4 regions of the Streptomyces sp. NPDC002795 genome follow, and region 3 is predicted to be linked to each of the others. Evidence: riboswitches for the same ligand, from Rfam matches in the RefSeq annotation. Region 3 holds a riboswitch; each other region holds the start of a gene.
What was found. Region 3 has a riboswitch for cyclic di-AMP ahead of ACFYWS_RS37695 (M23 family metallopeptidase). Riboswitches for the same ligand answer to the same signal wherever they lie in the genome.

Region 1 (4,711 bases), on a different contig from region 3:
GCCGCCCACCTGGGGGCCGGCGTATGCGATCCGGGAGCGTCAGCTGTCCTGGTGGAAGAAGGGGGCGTGGCCTGCGGTCATGGCGGTGCTCCACGCGGCGGAGCGGGGCCAACCGATGTTCAGACGTTCCGTTGTACCCCCGTTCCGGATCATCACTAACGTCGGTGAGTGCGGTACCGAGCCCTTCGGCGCATGGGTCAGTGGTGAGGCGGCCGCCTGAGAGTGGCGGGCCTGAATTGCCGCGAACTGTGCGGATTCGTCGCACAGTTCGCGGAGTGCGGAACACTCCAGAACTGACGGACCGTCAACACTGTGACTTTCACGTGATCTACGCTGCATCGACTTGTGACAGGCGTTCGAGTGCAGCTACGTTCACGGATCATCGCGACACAGACACAACCCGCACCACTTGCACCACCCGTCGCGCGTAGCAGCATCAGTCTCGCGAAAGGCAACCGCATGCTCTCCGGGAACGGTCGACACCGACGCCCCCGTCAGGCCCCTGCTCTCGTCGTCGCCGCCGGAGTCGCCGGCAGCGCCATCGCGATCCCGCTGTTCGCCGCGAGCGGCGCGAGCGCCGCGACCACGCAGGCGTGGGACAAGCTCGCCGAGTGCGAGAGCGGTGGGCAGTGGAGTCTGGACGCCGGTAACGGCTACTACGGCGGTCTCCAGTTCACGCAGGAGAGATGGGAGCAGTACGGGGGGCTCGACTACGCCCCGCGTGCCGACCAGGCCAGCCGCTCGCAGCAGATATCCGTCGCCGAGAAGGTTCTTGACGACAAGGGTGTGAGCGCCTGGCCGATGTGCTCGCTCACGTCGGGCCTCACCAACGGCGACGACTCGGCGGACGTCGACCCGGGCGTGTCCGCGTCGCCGCAGCCGTCGGAGTCGGCGGAGTCGTCCGCGTCGTCCGACACCGATACCGACAACAAGTCGGACGAGGACGCCGATAAGGCGGGCTCCACGGATTCGGCCGATTCAACCGACCCGACCGATTCGGGAGACAAGAGTCACGACGACTCCGAGAGCTCCGACCCGTCGGACGCCCCCTCGGCGGACTCGTCGGGCGATACCTCCGGTAACAAGGCCGAGGACTCCTCGACCCCTTCAAGTGACAAGTCCCACGCGCCTTCTGACGACGCCGCCCCCGAGACGGCCCCGCCGTCCGCCCCGCCGTCCGCCTCGCCCTCCGACGAGGCGTCGGACGACGCCACGTCCGGCCGCCACCGCGGCGATCGCGCCGCCGATGACGACGACGGTTCCGACTCCCGTACGGGAGACGGGCGTCACGCCTCACGCGACGACAAGCGCGCCGGCGACGCGTACGAGGTGCACGCCGGCGACAACCTCTGGGACATCGCGAAGGCTCAGGACGTGCACGGCGGATGGGGCGCGCTCTACGAGCGGAACAAGGAGACGGTCGGTACCGACCCAGACCTCATCCTTCCTGGTCAGAGCCTGGATCTTGGGGACGGAACGGACAAAAGGTAGCGAGGGTTCGGGGCGGTTCAGGGGGCTTTGTCCGGTGTCGGGTGAGTGAGACATGGGTCTCAAAGCCCCTGATCAACTTTGAAATCGGGCGGATCGACCGCTTACGTTCGTGACCGCTCGCTTCAGCGGGCCCCGATGGACGTCACGCCGAATCCTGCCAACGTCCGTACGGGAACAGTCGACGCGTCAGCGCCGTAGGCAGGAGCGGGGGACCCAGGTAAGCCGCCCTTCCGGGAGACCGGACGGGCTTGGGGTTAAGCAGCGCACAAGGATGCGTCTGCCGGGCACTCACTGGCCCGAACCCGACAGCTCACCTCGCAGGCGTCGGTGAGGAGATGTCTCCATGCTGTTTTCCGGCAAGAACAAGCACCGCCGCCCGTCCAAGGCCGTTCGCGTCGCCACGCTCGGCGGCGTCGCCGCTGCTGCCGTCGCCGTGCCGCTGATGGGTGCCACTTCCGCTTCCGCGGCCACCACGTCCGAGTGGGACCAGGTCGCGCAGTGCGAGGCCGGTGGCAACTGGTCCACCAACACCGGCAACGGTTTCTACGGTGGCCTGCAGTTCTCGGCCTCCACGTGGTCCGCCCACGGCGGCGACCAGTACGCGTCCACCGCCGACCAGGCCTCCAAGGCCGAGCAGATAGCCGTCGGCGAGAAGGTTCTCGCCTCGCAGGGCGCCGGCGCCTGGCCGAACTGCGGCTCGAGCCTGTCCTCCACCCCGAACGAGGGTGCCGCGGACGACTCGTCCTCGCAGCAGGACACCCAGCAGCGTGCGGACCGCTCCGAGCAGCGTGAGCAGCCGCAGCAGCAGGAGGCCCCCAAGCAGGAGGCCCCGAAGCAGGAGGCTCCCAAGCAGGAGGCCCCGAAGCAGGACACCGTCACCACCCCGACCGGTAACAAGGTCGAGAAGGGTGACGGCGAGTACAAGGTCGAGTCCGGTGACACCCTCAGCAAGATCGCCGAGGCGCACGACACGACCTGGCAGCAGCTGTTCGAGAAGAACAAGGACATCGTCAAGGACGCCAACCTGATCTACCCGGGTCAGCAGCTGCACCTCAGCTAAGCGTCAGGTCCGCACAGGACCTCAGGCCCTCCCAGGCCATCAGGCGCGGGCTCGGCATCGGCGGACGTCGAGCCCCCGCCGCCCCCCGTCCCCACGGGCCGCTCACTTCCGCGACCTTCGTCCCGCACATCCGGGACGGAGGTCGCTGTTTTTGTTCCGTTAAGGAACATTTCGCTCAGGGCGTTGTCCACGAGGCGGGCGTTCGGATGGCCGATGCCCGCGAGCCGGTTACGCTCAGGGGTGCGGGGCCACGTTCCAAGCAGTTGCCCGCATAGCCTGCGTCACATCCCAGAAGGAGATGCTCGTGCCGTCCATCGACGTCGTCGTAGCCCGGGAAATCCTGGACTCCCGAGGCAACCCCACGGTCGAGGTCGAGGTCGGCCTCGACGACGGGAGCACCGGCCGCGCGGCCGTCCCGTCGGGTGCCTCCACCGGTGCCTTCGAGGCCATCGAACTCCGTGACGGTGACCCCAACCGTTACCTCGGCAAGGGTGTCGAGAAGGCCGTCCTCGCCGTCATCGAGCAGATCGGCCCGGAGCTCGTCGGTTACGACGCCACCGAGCAGCGCCTGATCGACCAGGCGATGTTCGACCTGGACGCCACCGACAACAAGGGCTCGCTCGGCGCCAACGCCATCCTCGGCGTCTCCCTCGCCGTCGCCCACGCCGCCTCCGAGGCCTCCGACCTGCCGCTGTTCCGCTACCTCGGTGGTCCGAACGCGCACCTGCTGCCGGTCCCGATGATGAACATCCTGAACGGTGGGTCCCACGCGGACTCCAACGTCGACATCCAGGAGTTCATGATCGCGCCGATCGGCGCGGAGTCCTTCTCCGAGGCCCTGCGCTGGGGCGCCGAGGTCTACCACACGCTGAAGAAGGTCCTGAAGAGCAAGGGCCTGGCCACCGGCCTGGGCGACGAGGGCGGCTTCGCCCCGAACCTGGGCTCGAACCGTGAGGCCCTCGACCTGATCCTCGAGGCCATCAAGGAAGCCGGTTACGTCCCCGGCCAGCAGATCGCTCTCGCGCTCGACGTCGCCGCCTCCGAGTTCTACAAGGACGGCAAGTACCAGTTCGAGGGCAAGGAGCGCTCCGCCGCCGAGATGACGGAGTACTACGAGGAGCTCGTCTCCGCGTACCCGCTCGTCTCCATCGAGGACCCGCTGTACGAGGACGACTGGGCCGGCTGGAACGTCATCACCGAGAAGCTGGGCGACAAGGTCCAGCTCGTCGGTGACGACCTCTTCGTCACCAACCCGGAGCGCCTGGCCCGCGGCATCGAGGAGAACTCGGCGAACGCCCTGCTCGTGAAGGTGAACCAGATCGGTTCGCTGACCGAGACCCTGGACGCCGTCGAGCTCGCGCAGCGCAACGGGTTCAAGTGCATGATGTCCCACCGCTCCGGCGAGACCGAGGACGTCACCATCGCCGACCTGGCCGTCGCCACGAACTGCGGCCAGATCAAGACCGGCGCCCCGGCCCGCTCCGAGCGCGTCGCCAAGTACAACCAGCTCCTGCGCATCGAGGAGATCCTGGACGACGCGGCGGTCTACGCCGGTCGCTCCGCGTTCCCGCGTTTCAAGGGCTGAGCCTCACTGAGGCAGCAGTTCCGTACGTCCCCGCACTCGGTCCCGTACCGTGTGCGGGGACGTACGTACGTGAGCGGGGAGGCGGTAGCAGGCGATGCCCGGAAAGGTTCGGGACAGGGACTCCAGAGATCGTTTCTCGACGGCCACCCGCCTGCGCGTTCTGGGTGAGCAGACCGCCGAGCGCGTCTATCGCTCGCAGAGCAAGCGGCAGGCCCGCCGCTCACGTCTCACGGGCCGCGCGGCCCTGCTCGCCCTCGTTCTGTGCACCCTCGTGGTCGCGCTCGCGTACCCGATAAGGCAGTACGTCTCGCAGCGCGGCGAGATCGAGGACCTGCGGCGCCAGCAGCAGGAGGCCAAGGAGCGGGTCGACAAGCTGCGTGACCAGAAGGCCCGCTGGCAGGACGACGCGTTCGCCGAGCAGCGGATCCGGGAGCGCCTGCACATGGTGATGCCGGGCGAGACCGGCTACGTGGTGCCGGACGAGCGCACCGCCGCGTCCGAGCGCGCCGAGCAGGGCGCGGAGGACCGCCCCTGGTACTCCAACGTCTGGGACGGCGTCGACAAGGCCGACCAGG
Region 2 (4,711 bases), on a different contig from region 3:
TTGTCGAGAACGCTGCGGCCCACTCCTCCGGGCGCGCGTCCCACTCCGATCACGGCGACGGAGCCGGGCGCGAGCACGCGCTGCACCGAGCGGGCCTCGGCGCGCTGCTCGCGCGCGTGCTGCACCGCGAGCGACGCCTCCGTGGGCTCGATGTCGAACTCCAGGCGGACGACGCCGTCCTCGAAGCTGCGCTTCTGTGTGTATCCGGCGTCCCGGAACACCTTGATCATCTTGCTGTTGGCGGGCAGCACCTCGGCGGCGAACCGGCGGATGCCACGCTCACGGGCGACGGCCGCGATGTGCTCCAGGAGGGCGGAGGCGACGCCTCGGCCCTGGTGGGCGTCCTGCACGAGGAAGGCGACCTCCGCCTCATCGGCGGGCGAGGTCGCCGGCCTGCCCTGCGCGTTGATCCGGTCGTAGCGCACGGTGGCGATGAACTCGCCGCCCACCGTGACCGCGAGACCGACCCGGTCCACGTAGTCGTGATGGGTGAAACGGTGCACGTCCTTGGCCGACAGGCGGGGGTAGGGCGCGAAGAAGCGGTAGTACTTCGACTCGTCCGAGACCTGCTCGTAGAAGCTGGTCAGATGCTCGGCGTCCGCGGTGGTGATGGGCCTGATCCGCGCGGTGCCGCCGTCGCGCAGCACCACGTCGGCCTCCCAGTGGGCGGGGTACGCATGCCGGTCCGACGGGGTCTCCATGTCGCAAGAGTAGGGCCGGGCACTGACAGAAGACCGTCGGTCGTACGGGTCGCGGCCCGTGCGTACGGAAGGCACCCTATGGAGGACCGAAGGGCCGTGCCGGTGAGGACCTGGGTCCGCGCCACGCCCGCCTCCCGATATGGAACACTGGTCTAGACAACCGTGAGACACCTGAAGGGCAGCATCACATGGCTGAGCGCCGCGTCAACGTCGGCTGGGCCGAGGGCCTCCACGCCCGCCCCGCTTCCATCTTCGTCCGCGCTGCCACGGCGGCCGGCGTTCCCGTGACGATCGCCAAGGCTGACGGCAACCCCGTCAACGCCGCCTCCATGCTGGCCGTGCTCGGCCTGGGCGCGCAGGGCGGCGAGGAGATCGTGCTGGCCTCCGACGGAGAGGGCGCGGACGCCGCGCTGGACCGTCTGGCGAGGCTGGTCGCCGAGGGGCTCGAGGAGCTTCCCGAGACCGTCTGACATAAAGACAAAAGCAGTACGGCTGAGCCGCGCGTTCCCTGACGGGTCGCGCGGCTTTTTCGTTCACCATCGCGGAACCATTGCGGAACCCATTACAGAACCACCGCGGAGCAAATTGGGCGACAGGAAATAGGCAGCAGAAATTCATCCGCGCCCGCGTTCAACCCATTCGCCGAATAGTGCACCTCTTTGTATACGGCGCCGTTGTTAAACCTGGCGCCCCACCGTGTTGACTGCATGTTGCGAAGTCCTCACACGCCCGCCCGCGCGGGGGACGCGCAGTCTGTGGGCGGCCGTCGCGCGCTCCGCGTGCAGGGTGGCCAGCGCGCGGGCCCGCTCCGCGTCGCCCCGCGCCACCGCGTCGACGATGGCGCCGTGTTCGGCCCAGGACTCGGCCGGCCGGGCGGGGCTCTCCACGGCGTACATCCAGGCGATCTTGTGGCGGAGTTGGGTGAGCAGGGTGATCAGGCCGGGACTGCCTGAGGCCTGGGCGAGCGTCTCGTGGAACCAGCTGCCGAGGGAGCGCAGATCCTCGCTCTGACCCCGCCGACAGCGCTCCTGTCCCAGCCTGACCAGGCCGCGCAGCACCTTGAGGTGGGCCTCGGTGCGGCGCTGCGCGGCGCGGGCGGCGCCCATGGGTTCGAGCAGCATGCGGATCTCCAGGAGGTCGGCCGCCTCCCGCTCGGTGGGTTCGGCCACGCACGCGCCCGCGTGCCTGCGCGTGACGACGAACCCCTCCGCCTCCAGGGTGCGCAGCGCCTCGCGAACGGGCACGCGCGAGACCCCGTAGCGACGCGCGAGCAGTTCCTCGGTGAGCCTGCCGCCGCGCTCGTAGACCCCGGCGACGATGTCGTCGCGGATCGCTGTGCATACCGACTGCGCGGGAATGCGCATGACTCGACCTCCGCCTCAATGCCCGCGATACGCGGTCTATTGACGCCCGGTCAAGCGCGAATGGCACGCGGCCGGAACGTTTACCCGCGACTCTATTCCACCGGACTTGAATTTCCGACGCGGGAACTGAATCCGGGGATATTTTTTGGACAGCGCGGACCCGCGCACGTTTGGACAGTGCGGGCCCGCGCACGCGAAAGCCCCGGCTCGGTGAGCCGGGGCTTTCGTGGAGTGTTCCTGGTGGGTCAGACGTTCACACCGTGCTGGCGCAAGTACGCGACGGGGTCGATGTCCGAGCCGTAGTCGGGGCCGGTGCGGGCCTCGAAGTGGAGGTGCGGGCCCGTGACGTTGCCGGTGGCCCCGGAGAGGCCGAGCTGCTGGCCGGGGGTGACGTCCTGGCCGACGGAGACGCCGATGGACGACATGTGACCGTACTGGGTGTACGTACCGTCGTTCATCTTGATCACGACGTTGTTGCCGTACGCGCCGCCCCAGCCGGCCTCGACGACGGTGCCCATGCCGACCGAGTGCACCGAAGTGCCGCTGGAGGCGTGGAAGTCGATGCCGGTGTGGCTGCCGGAGGACCACAGTCCGCTGCCGGCCTGATACGAGGTGGAGACGTACGAGCCGGAGATCGGCGACACGTAGCTGTTCAGGCGCTTGCGCTCGGCCTCGCGGGCGGCGCGCTTCTTGGCCTCGCGCTCCTTCTCGGCCTTCTCGGCGGCCCGCTTCTTGGCCTCCGCCTCGGCCTTGCGCTTGGCTTCCTCGGCCTTCTTCTTGGCCTCGGCCTCGGCCTTCGCCTTGGCGGCGGCCTTCTGCTGCGCGGAGGCCTGCGCGTCGATCTGCTCGGCCAGGGAGTCGCCGATGGCCACGGCCTGCGTGAGGCCGTCGTGCGGGGCTATCGCGGTGTCGGCGGCGAGGGCGGGGGCGGCGAGGCCACCCACCACGCCCGTCGTGGTGATTGCGGCGACGCCCGCGACCTGAGCGGTGGTACGCGTCAGGCGGCTGGGACGGCGGTGCTTCCCGGTGGCACGGGTGAACCCCATGAAGTGGCTGGTCCTTTCCTTCCTTCTCGCCTACCGGGTTAGCTGACGGGTTCGGAGCAGGAAGGTCTCCTACAGGCCCCCTCCCCTCACGGGAAGAGCGCCCGATTCACCCCAGGGACTTCGGTGGGTCCCCGGCTCCCCTGGCTCGCACCACGGGGACTCGGCGATGACTGTCCGGTGTCGCGGGCGCGACGTACGTCTGGCGAACAGCCGGAGGGAACGCTAAGCGGGGCGTCTTTGAATCAACAAACAGAACCCGACTTTTGTAGTGCACGCCACAGGGCAGACAGGCAACCTCTATGCCAATTCGGACATTTGTGAGCGTGTGGCGATTGAAGGTGATCGTGACGGACGCCACGAAGCCCCGGCGGCCGATGCCGGCGCCGGGGCTTCGTGGTGTGCCTCGGGAGACGAATTCAGCCCGCGACCACCGTGACTTCGCCGATGCCGAGCGCCTTGACCGGCTCCTCGATCTGCGCGGCGTCACCCACCAGGATCGTCACCAGACGGTCCGCAGGGAAGGCGCTGACGACGGCAGCCGTGGCCTCCACGGTGCCCGTGGCGGCCAGCTGCCGGTACACCTGCGCCTGGAAGTCGTCCGGCAGGTGCTGCTCGACCTGGTCGGCGAGGGTGCTCGCGACGGCCGCCGCGGTCTCGAACTTCAGCGGGGCCACGCCCACCAAGTTCTGTACGGCGGTGTCCCGTTCGGCATCCGTGAGCCCGTCGGCCGCCAGCGTGCGCAGGACCTTCCAGAGGTCGTCGAGCGCGGGCCCGGTGTTCGGAGTGTCCACCGAGCCGCTGATGGCGAGCATCGCGGCACCGCTGCCGTCGGGCGCGGAACGCAGCACCTGGGCGAAGGACCGCACACCGTAGGTGTAGCCCTTCTCCTCGCGCAGGACGCGGTCCAGGCGCGAGGTGAGGGTGCCGCCCAGGCAGTACGTGCCGAGGACCTGCGCGGCCCACACACGGTCGTGCTTGTCCGGTCCGACCCGGCCCATGAGCAACTGCGTCTGCACGGCGCCCGGGCGGTCCACGATGACCACACGGCCTGTGTCGTCGGCGACGACCGGCGGCACGGGGCGCGGCTCGGCGGTGCCGCCGGTCCAGGCGCCGAGCGTGTCGGCGAGGAGGGCGTCCAGGTCGATGCCCGTCAGGTCGCCCACGACGACGGCCGTGGCGGTGGCGGGGCGTACGTGCCGGTCGTAGAAGGCACGCACGGCCGCCGCGTCGATCGCCGAGACAGTCTCCTCGGTGCCCTGGCGCGGGCGCGACACGCGCGCGTCGGCCGGGAAAAGCTGCTTGGAGAGCTCCTTGGCGGCACGCCGGGCCGGGTTGGCGCTCTCGTGCGGGATCTCGTCCAGGCGGTTGCGGACGAGGCGCTCGATCTCGCTGCCGTCGAAGGCGGGTGCGCGCAGGGCGTCGGCGAACAGGGCGAGGCCCTTGGAGAGGCGGGAGGCCGGCACTTCGAGGGAGGCACGGACGCCGGGGTGGTCGGCGTGCGCGTCCATCGTGGCGCCGCAGCGCTCCAGCTCAGCGGCGAACTCCTCGGCGGAGTGCTTGTCGGTGCCTTCGTTGAAGGCCCGCGCCATGATCGTCGCGA
Region 3 (4,711 bases):
ACCCCGGCGGCGTAGAGGAACAGGCGGCCGCGCCGATCTCCTCGGTGCGGCCGGCGCCGTTCGTCACCTCGACCGGCAGATCACCTGGGCTCCGCTCGGCGTCCACCGCGAGCGCCCCTTCCCGGGCGTACGTCCGGGAAGGAGGGGCACGCCCCCGTTCCCGACCGGCGCAACAGATCCTGCGGAGGCCACCTGTAGGCGTCAGGCTGCCAGTGATCCGACCGGAGGTGTTGCATGGCAGCGGGCGTACGGACGCGACGCGTTCTTCTGGGGGGCCTCGTACCCCTGCTGGTGGCGGCCGCGAGCGCGTGCGGCGGGACAACGCGGACCGACTCCGACGTGGGCGCGCACCCCGAGCACCGGCCCTCCGGCGGCCCCTTCGCACACCCCGGCGTCTTGGTCGGCAAGGGCCAACTGGCCGCGGTCCGCGACCACGTGGCCCGTAAGCAGGAGCCGTGGATCTCCGCGTACAAGGAGATGAGCGACAGCAAGTACGCCGACCTCGACTACAAGGCCAAGCCGTACGCGACCGTGGAGTGCCCCTTCGACGCCAAGGCCGGACAGGGCTGCGTCGAGGAGCGGGAGGACGCCATCGCCGCCTATACGCAGGCCCTGCTGTGGAACGTCACCCGCGACAAGGCCCACGCCGCCAAGGCCGTCCAGATCATGAACGCCTGGGCGGACAAGGTCACCGGGCACACCGCGGACAACGCGGGGCTCCAGGCCGCCTGGGCCGGCACGTCCTGGGCGAAGGCCGCCGAGCTGATGCAGTACACGTACAAGGACTGGCCGGACGGGCAGGAGCTGAAGTTCCAGCGGATGCTGCGCGAGGTCTATCTGCCCGAAGTGCGGGGCGGCTCCGCCGACTTCAACGGCAACTGGGACCTGGTGATGGCCGACGCGGCGATGAGCCTGGCCGTCCACCTCAACGACCAGAGCGCCTTCGACGAGGCCGTCGGGCACTTCCGCGCCCGCGTCCCCGCGTACTTCTATCTGTCGTCCGACGGGAAGCTGCCGGTGAAACCGAAGGGCAGCGACATCGACACCCCGAAGGAACTGCGGACGTACTGGTTCGGGCAGAAGACCTTCAAGGACGGGCTCGCGCAGGAGACCTGCCGCAACTTCAAGCACGCCAGCTACTCCCTCGCCGCCACCTCCCACATGGCCGAGACCGCCTGGCACCAGGGCGTCGACCTGTACGGCGAGGTGAAGGAGCGGCTCGCCGCCGCGCTCGAACTGCACTCCAAGTACCAGCTGGGCACCAAGGCCCCGTCCTGGCTGTGCGGCGGGAAGGTGCAGCGGGACATGGGGCCCGACACGGAGGTGGGCCTCCAGCACCTTCAGGGGCGGCTGAAGATGGACCTCCCGCAGACCGAGAAGCTCACCCAAAAGCAGCGGCCGGAGGGGACGGACGACCTGTTCGTGGCGTGGGAGACGCTCACGCACGCCGCCGCGTGAGCCGTCACGCGAAGCGATTCGCGTTCACTCCCCCTGATGGCGTAGAGTTGTGAACACAACGGCGCGGGGTGGAGCAGCTCGGTAGCTCGCTGGGCTCATAACCCAGAGGTCGCAGGTTCAAATCCTGTCCCCGCTACTGAAGACCGAGGCCGGAATCTCATCGAGATTCCGGCCTCGGTTTTTTTATGCCGAACGGCCGCGACACGGCTGTGCCGCACGTCACGTTCCCCACTCGTACGGCCCACCCCTGCTCGCCACCGCGCCCCCGTGCGGGAACTCTTGGTGAGACGCCGGAAGCTGGCAGGGAACGGCAGGAGACGAGTGGTGGGGCAGCGAACAGGAGGCACCGGCGGGAGACGGAGGCGGCACGGCTCCGAGGCCGTGAGCACCCGCCTCTTCCTGCGGCTGCTGCCCCTGCTGCTCGTCATCGGCGGCGCGGTCTACGAGTACGTCACCCCCAGCGGCTTCCCCGGCGCCCCCTTGTTCAGTGCGGCGCCGCTGGTGGCCGCCCCCTTCTTCTCGCTCGGCGCGACGATCCTGACGGGCGTGGTGTCGATCGGTGTGATCACCGCCGTGCACCTGCGCTTCACGGAGAACCTCGACTCCGTCTTCGTCACCGAGGTCGTCACCGTGGCCACCGTCTGCCTCCTGGCCTGTGTGCTCAACCGGATCGTGTACCGGAGTTACGAGCAGCTGGCCTCCGCCCGGGAGATCGCGCAGGCCGCACAGCTGGCGGTGCTGCCCGAGCCGGCCCGGCGGCTCGGCGGCCTCGTGATCGCGGCGCGCTACGAGGCGGCGCAGGCCGGCGCGTTCATCGGCGGCGATCTGTACGCGGTCCAGGACACCCCGCACGGCATCCGGATCATCGTCGGTGACGTGCGCGGCAAGGGCATGGGCGCGGTCGCCGCGGTCGCCGTCGTCATCGGCGCGTTCCGGGAGGCCGCCGAGCAGGAGGGTTCCCTTGAGGCGGTCGCCCAACGGCTGGAGCGGGCGCTGGCCCGCGAGGGGACCCGGCGCAGCGGCATCGACGACTTCGAGGGCTTCACCACCGCGGTGCTCGCCGAGATCCCGCACGGCGTCGAGCTCGTCCGTGTCCTCAACCGCGGCCACCCCAGCCCGCTGCTGCTGCTCGGCGACGGCACCGTACGCGCGCTCGACCCGTGCGAGGCGGCGCTGCCGCTCGGCATGGGCGAACTCGGCAGCTGGCCCGACCGGGCCACCGAGGCGGCCTTCCCGTCCGCGGCCACGCTGCTGCTCTACACCGACGGGCTCTCCGAGGCGCGCGATCCGGGCGGACGGTTCTACGATCCGGCGGCCCGGCTCTCCGGACGTGTCTTCCCGGGGCCCGAGGAGCTCCTCGCGGCCCTCGCCGCGGAGGTGCGCGCGCACACCGGCGACGGGACGAAGGACGACATGGCGCTGCTTGCCGTGCGGCGGGCCTGAGTTCCTTGATCATTGTTACCTGAGGTAGCCGAACGGCGTCGCTCCGCATAACAATTGACGCACCATCAGTTGCACCTACGTTTGCGGGACGCGGTCAACTCGCCTGATTACATCCCCTCTTGCCCCGATAAGTCCTGGCCAGAGTCGTGAACGATCAGTGGGAAGCGCTTGGAATTACTGTCTGCTGTCTATTAACGTTCGATAACGCAGCGCGGTCGTCCCAGCCGTCACAAGAGATGGCTCCGTGCGCACACGCTTAATCCCGCAAGGGAACCGGGGAACCATCAACTTGGGGTGAATCGGACACCTTTGGTGTTCGTAGGAGACCTTCCTGCTCCGAACCCGTCAGCTAACCCGGTAGGCGAGAAGGAAGGAAAGGAGAGCGCCCCCGTGGCGTCGAACCGGCCTGCCCCCGACTTCTTCTACGGTCCCGAAGGTGACTTCGGTGTCGAGCAGGAGACCTGGGAGGAGTGGAATCCCACCGAGGAGTCCGTCTCCCCCGTCCGCGGCAGGCATCGCGTAGCCCGCCGCCGTGGTGGATTCGCGCGCAGCTCCACAGTTCTCGGCGTCGGCGTGGTCGCCGCCGTCGGCGCGGGCGGCATCGCCACCGCACAGGGCGGCAATCCGGCGGTCCACATCTCCATGCCCGACCTGTCGGCGGTCAAGGACTCGCTGCCCGCGGCCAAGTCGCTGCCGGGCGTGGGCTCGCTGATGTCAGACAGCTCGGACGCCGATTCCGACTCCGCCGCCACGGCCTCCCCGCTGAGCGGCGCCGGCATCACCCAGGCCGAGGCCGCCGAGGGTCAGACCGGCGCCGGCGAGGCGCTGCGGGCCCGCATCATGCAGCAGGCCGAGACGCAGCAGGACGCGGCCGACGCCTCCGCGAAGCAGGCCGCGGAGGAGGCCGCCGCGAAGCAGGCAGCCGCCGAGGCCGCCGCCAAGCAGGACGCGGCCAAGGCCAAGGAGCTCGCCGAGAAGAAGAAGGCCGAGGCCGAGGCCCGCCGCAAGGCCGAGGCCGAGCGCCTGCGCAAGCTGGCCGCCAGCTTCAAGCTCCCGGTCGCCTCGTACACGCTCTCCGGCACCTTCGGTCAGCCCGGCTCCATGTGGTCCTCCGGGTACCACACGGGCCTCGACTTCGCCGCCTCCACCGGTACGCCGATCCGCGCGATCCACGGCGGCACGGTCACGGAGGCCGGCTGGGCGGGCGCGTACGGCTACCGCACGGTGCTCACCCTCGACGACGGCACCGAGCTGTGGTTCTGCCACCAGTCCTCGCTCAATGTCAGCGCGGGCCAGAAGGTCTCCACCGGCGATGTCATCGGCCGCGTGGGCGCCACGGGCAATGTCACCGGGCCGCACCTCCACCTGGAGGTCCACCCCGACGGGCAGTCCACCGGGGTCGACCCGTCGAGCTGGCTGCGCGACAAGGGCCTCACTCCCTGAGTCACTGAACCCCGGCGGTCCTGGCGCTCACCCCCCGACGTCAGGGCTGCCGGTTTGCCCGTTCCTGCGGCGATTTCCGGAGCCATCGCGGAATACCGTATTCCGTACGGGTGTTGAGGCAGGGCATGACTTCCTCTCGTTCTCTGCGCAAGCTCGGCACCTCCGACCTCGAGGTCTTCCCGCTGTCCCTGGGTGGCAACGTGTTCGGCTGGACCGCCGACGAGGCCACGTCCTTCGAGGTGCTCGACGCGTACGTCGCCGCGGGCGGCAACTTCATCGACACCGCCGATGTGTACTCGGCGTGGGTGGACGGCAACGAGGGCGGTGAGTCCGAGACCGTCATCGGCAAGTGGCTCGCCTCGCGCGG
Region 4 (4,711 bases), on a different contig from region 3:
CACCGCACTCGGCAAGGTCACCGACGCCTCGGGCTATGCCGTCGCGCGGAGCGTGGACAGCGAACTGGGCGCCTGGTCCAACTACATGATGGCCGCGGTGCTGGGCGGGTTCGCGGCCGTCGCCGCGGTCAACACCCTGGTGATGACCGTCCTGGACCGCCGTCGCGAGCTGACCGTGCTCCGCCTCGTCGGCTCCACGCGCCGCCAGGTGCTGCGGATGCTCCGCTGGGAGAGCCTGCTGGTGTCGGCGGCGGGGGTGGCGCTGGGCACCACCATCGCGATGATCACGCTGACCCCGATGATGCGCGGCATGACGGGAGAGTCCCCGTACATACCGCCGCTCCTATACGGCACGTTCGCCGCGAGCGCGGTGTGCCTCGGTCTGCTCGCCGTGACCCTCCCTGCCGGCGCGGCACTGCGCGACAGGGAGGGGTGACGAGGGGTGACATCAGGTCCGGGCTGTGGGGTGATGCCGGTCTTCAGCCGGGAATGCGCTCGCGCAGTGGCCAGCGCCCTTCTGGCAGATCTTGCCGGTGAGCGGGCCCTGGCAAGCACACTCCCAAGCTCTCGGCTTCGCTCGGGAGCTCTCGGCTTCGCTCGAGCAGGGGAGGCCCCATTACCCCACTCGCCTGCACCGCACATGACAGCCACCCGGATCCGGCCTGATCCAGACGACAGGTCCTAGTCGAGAAGGCGCTCGCGCAGCCGCTCGCGCGTCGTCGCGGTGAGCTTCAGGCCCTCTGCGAGATAGCGGTCCGTGCTGCCCCACTCCTCGTCGATGGTCTGGAGGCCCGCGTTGAGGTACTCGATGCGGGCGTCGAAGAGCGGGCTGAGCAGCTCCATGATCTCGGGGGAGTAGGCGTCCTTCGCGGTGGCGCTGCGGCGCACCTTGTAGCGGCGGTGCTTCTCGTTGGACTTGAGGTAGTCCGCCTCTATGGCGTCGCGCTCCACGCCCACCGCGAGCAGGGTCACCGCGATCGACAGGCCCGCGCGGTCCTTGCCCGCCGCGCAGTGCATCAGCGCGGGCAGGCTGTCCTCGGCGAGGGAGTGCAGCACGCGGCTGTGCTCGGCGGTGCGCTCCTTGATCATGGTGCGGTAGGACTCGACGAGGCGGTTCGCCGCGCGGCCCTCGGAGAGGATCTGGCGCAGCTGCTCGATGTTGCCGTCGCGGACCATCGTCCAGAATTCGGCGCCGTCGGCCGGGTCGTTGAGCGGCAGGTTCAGATTGCGTACGCCGGGCAGGGCGACGTCCGCGCCTTCCAGCTGCAGGTCCGCGGCGTTGCGGAAGTCGAAGACCGTGTGCAGGCCGAGGGAGGAGAGGAAGGTCGAGTCCTCGGCCGTGGCGTGGGCGAGGTGGCCGCTGCGGAACAGTACGCCCTGGCGCACGCGCCGGCCGTCCACGGTGGGAAGGCCGCCCACGTCTCGGAAGTTGCGCACTCCGGTCAGCTCGGGCTCGGTGGACGGTGCGTGCTGCGTCACAGGGGCTCCTCCCAATCGGTGCACCGGCGTTGGGTCGCCGGCGGGCGCGCTCCTGACGATACGACATCGGTCCCCAGGCAACCATCTGTCCGATTCGCCCCGTTCTGTGTCAACTGTGCGTGAATCGGAGGGGCTTGTGGGTGTGTGCGTGACCGGCTTCATGTTCGTGACGCTGTGTGGCGGGTGGCCCGGATTGGCTCCCCAGTAATCCCCGAAGGTATGGCGTTGGTAAAGCGAAGAATGTCGACGCAGGGTTACACAGGGAAGCCTCAGAAATCCAAGGAATTGCCCCCGCAAGTGAATTCGGGGTTTGTCGTCGCCATCGCCGTTCGCCTACGGTCACCAATCAATCCGGTCGGAACGCCTAGTCCTGCCGCCGCCCGGATTCCTTTCGACTACCCGTCACGGCAGGAGCGGGGGACCCACACGCAGTACGCCGCGTAGGGATTTCCCGAAGCGGCTAGGGGTGAAGCCGCGTCCGTACCCCGGGCGCGGCCGGGCATCTCCAGCCCGAACCCGACAGCTCACCTCGTAGGCGACGGAGAGGAAAATCAGCATGCCCGCAAAGGGAAAGCACCGCCTTTCGACCTCCCAGCGCATCGCCCGTGTCGCCGCCGTCGCCTCCGCCGGTGGAGCCGTGATCGCGCTGCCGCTGATGGGCGCCACCGGCGCGCAGGCCGCGACGTCCGGCGGCACCGCCGATGCCACGACGTACACCGTCAAGGCCGGTGACACGCTCTCGAAGATCGCCAAGGCGCAGGACGTCGACGGCGGCTGGAAGAAGCTCTACGAGGACAACAAGGACGCCGTCGGTTCCAACGCGGACCACCTCAAGATCGGCGTCAAGCTCGCCCTCGGCGGCGAGGCCGACAGTGACTCCGGCTCCGAGGGTGCGTCCGCCGCCACGCAGACGAGCGCCAAGACCACGGCCTCCGGTGACTACGTGGCGCCGGTCGACGGCGCCAAGGGCACGGGCTACGGCAACTCCGGTTCCATGTGGTCCAGCGGCAGCCACACCGGCGCCGACTACTCGATCGCGACCGGCACCTCCGTGAAGTCGATAGCCGACGGCACCGTCGTCTCGACCGGCTCGGGCGGCGCGTACGGCAACGAGGTCGTCATCGAGCACGCCGACGGCCACTTCTCGCAGTACGGCCACCTGTCCTCGACCGGCGTCGCTCAGGGCGACACCGTGACGGCCGGCCAGGAGATCGCCAAGTCCGGCGCGACGGGCAACGTCACCGGACCGCACCTGCACTTCGAGGTCCGCACGAGCGCGGACTACGGCTCGGACATCGACCCGATCGCGTACCTGAGCGAGCACGGTGTGAACGCCTGAGACGTCTCGTAGCGGCTCGTCGACCCGCTCCATTCGGCGCCCGGGGTGTTCCCCGGGCGCCGAATCGCGTTCGCGCGCTTATTCCCAAGGTGACGAGTGGGCTATCTCACCAGGCGTCAACCCCTGGCTACGGTCGCGTAGGTCACACCTCAGGGTGAAAGATGTGTGGTCGTGGCAAACGAATCGAGAGCACTCACGGACTCACTCAACGGCACGATCCGGTCCTACGCGGCCGTGGGCGACAGTTTCACCGAAGGAGTCGGCGACCCCGGCCCCGACGGAAAGTTCGCGGGCTGGGCCGACCGGCTCGCCGTCCTCCTGGACGACCGTGTCCCCGAGGACACCTTCAGGTACGCGAACCTGGCCGTGCGCGGCAAGCTGCTCGACCAGATCGTCGCGGACCAGGTCCCGAAGGCGGTCGAGCTCGCACCCGACCTGGTGACCCTGGTCGCGGGCGGCAACGACATCATCCGGCCCGGCACCGACCCGGACGACGTGGCCGAGCGCTTCGAGAAGGCCGTGGCCAAGCTCGCCGACGCGGCCGGCACCGTCATGGTGGCCACCGGGTTCGACACCCGTGACGTGGCCGTGCTCAAGCACCTGCGCGGCAAGATCGCCACGTACAACATGCATGTGCGGGCCATCGCCGACAGGAACGGCTGCCTGATGCTCGACCTGTGGTCCCTGAAGTCCATCCAGGACCGCAGGGCATGGGACGGCGACCGTCTCCACCTGTCGCCCGAGGGGCACACGCGCGTGGCGCTGCGCGCCGCCCAGGCGCTCGGCGTCGAGGTGCCGGCCGACCCCGAGCAGGCGTGGCCCCTGCTGCCTCCGCGCGGCACGTTCGAGGTGCGGCGCGACGACATCCACTGGGCGCGGGAGTTCCTGGTGCCGTGGATCGGGCGCCGGCTGCGCGGCGAGTCCTCCGGCGACCGGGTGCAGGCGAAGGGTTTCGTGGACCCGCACGCGGTGAAGGCGCACCTGGAGGCGGCGTCCTGACGCGCTGATCCTCGGCGGTGCGGTGGCGCTGACGGCTTCCCGTCAGCGCCCCGCCCCGGTCAACTCCGCGCGCTCGAGACCCAGTTCGCGGGCGAGCGCCTCATCCACCCACTCCAGCATGCGGGCCCGCGACACCGCGGCCGACCTGGAGTGCCCGTCGTCGTACGCCGTCAGCTGTACGGCGAGCCCGTCGAGCAGCGCCGTGAGCCGCAGCGCCGCCGCCATCGGGTCGGGGCAGCCGAACTCGCCCGCCGCCACGCCCTCGGCGACCACCTCGGCGAGCGCCGCCTTCCACTGCCGGTCGAGGTCCCGCGTGACCTCCCGCAGCGCGGGCTCGCGCAGCGCCGCCGCCCAGCCCTCGATCCACAGCCGCCACCCCTTGGCCTGACCCGTCGGCGCGTACCAGCGCACCGCCGCGCGCAGCCGCTTCAGGGCCGTCGTGCGGCGGCCGAGCAGCTTGCGCAGGTGGGCCAGGTCGCTCTCGGCGGCGTGCGCGAACGCGGCCGCGACGAGCTTCTCCTTCGTCGAGAAGTGGTACAGCACCAGCGCGTTGCTCACGCCGAGCGCCGACGCCACGTCGGCGATGCGTACGGCGGCCACCCCGCGCGCCTCGATCTGCTCGATGGCGGCCCGCAGCAGCTCTTCGCGCCGCTCGGCCACGCTCAACCGGATTCTGCTCACGCCGCAAGCCTAGTTGTTCCTGTGTGTCGACTCGTTCACGTGCAGGACTCTTGACGCCTCGCCGTCGCACGGGTCACAGTCACGTCACGTTCCACTACTGACTGGCCGTTCAGTCAATAAGTCCGCCGGTCGGGGGTAAGCGCGGCCCGAGCAAGACCCGCAGTTGCTGTCCGTGCTGTCCGTGCCGTTTTCGTGACGTCCTCGCCAGGAGCA

Region 1: it holds a riboswitch for cyclic di-AMP, as region 3 does, so the genes downstream of both, ACFYWS_RS30375 (transglycosylase family protein) here and ACFYWS_RS37695 (M23 family metallopeptidase) in region 3, are expected to answer to the same signal.
Region 2: it holds a riboswitch for cyclic di-AMP, as region 3 does, so the genes downstream of both, ACFYWS_RS13715 (M23 family metallopeptidase) here and ACFYWS_RS37695 (M23 family metallopeptidase) in region 3, are expected to answer to the same signal.
Region 4: it holds a riboswitch for cyclic di-AMP, as region 3 does, so the genes downstream of both, ACFYWS_RS28730 (peptidoglycan DD-metalloendopeptidase family protein) here and ACFYWS_RS37695 (M23 family metallopeptidase) in region 3, are expected to answer to the same signal.

Annotation. Positions count from the first base shown of each region.
Region 1 is NZ_JBIAQB010000011.1:101,858-106,568, reverse strand. Features, by position in the region: gene ACFYWS_RS30385 (recombinase family protein) at 1-220, shown strand, start outside; gene ACFYWS_RS30380 (transglycosylase family protein) at 460-1,491, shown strand; cyclic di-AMP (ydaO/yuaA leader) riboswitch at 1,627-1,830, shown strand; gene ACFYWS_RS30375 (transglycosylase family protein) at 1,835-2,551, shown strand; gene eno (phosphopyruvate hydratase) at 2,856-4,136, shown strand; gene ACFYWS_RS30365 (septum formation initiator family protein) at 4,231-4,711, shown strand, end outside.
Region 2 is NZ_JBIAQB010000004.1:112,694-117,404, reverse strand. Features, by position in the region: gene ACFYWS_RS13730 (GNAT family N-acetyltransferase) at 1-701, opposite strand, end outside; gene ACFYWS_RS13725 (HPr family phosphocarrier protein) at 890-1,171, shown strand; gene ACFYWS_RS13720 (GntR family transcriptional regulator) at 1,379-2,065, opposite strand; gene ACFYWS_RS13715 (M23 family metallopeptidase) at 2,311-3,111, opposite strand; cyclic di-AMP (ydaO/yuaA leader) riboswitch at 3,124-3,287, opposite strand; gene ACFYWS_RS13710 (M16 family metallopeptidase) at 3,528-4,711, opposite strand, start outside.
Region 3 is NZ_JBIAQB010000018.1:53,921-58,631, forward strand. Features, by position in the region: gene ACFYWS_RS37675 (hypothetical protein) at 1-15, shown strand, start outside; gene ACFYWS_RS37680 (alginate lyase family protein) at 235-1,458, shown strand; tRNA gene ACFYWS_RS37685 (tRNA-Met) at 1,521-1,594, shown strand; gene ACFYWS_RS37690 (PP2C family protein-serine/threonine phosphatase) at 1,840-2,901, shown strand; cyclic di-AMP (ydaO/yuaA leader) riboswitch at 3,145-3,280, shown strand; gene ACFYWS_RS37695 (M23 family metallopeptidase) at 3,292-4,344, shown strand; gene ACFYWS_RS37700 (aldo/keto reductase) at 4,470-4,711, shown strand, end outside.
Region 4 is NZ_JBIAQB010000010.1:94,178-98,888, reverse strand. Features, by position in the region: gene ACFYWS_RS28740 (ABC transporter permease) at 1-436, shown strand, start outside; gene ACFYWS_RS28735 (tyrosine-protein phosphatase) at 682-1,479, opposite strand; cyclic di-AMP (ydaO/yuaA leader) riboswitch at 1,862-2,032, shown strand; gene ACFYWS_RS28730 (peptidoglycan DD-metalloendopeptidase family protein) at 2,036-2,818, shown strand; gene ACFYWS_RS28725 (SGNH/GDSL hydrolase family protein) at 2,990-3,817, shown strand; gene ACFYWS_RS28720 (TetR/AcrR family transcriptional regulator) at 3,860-4,498, opposite strand.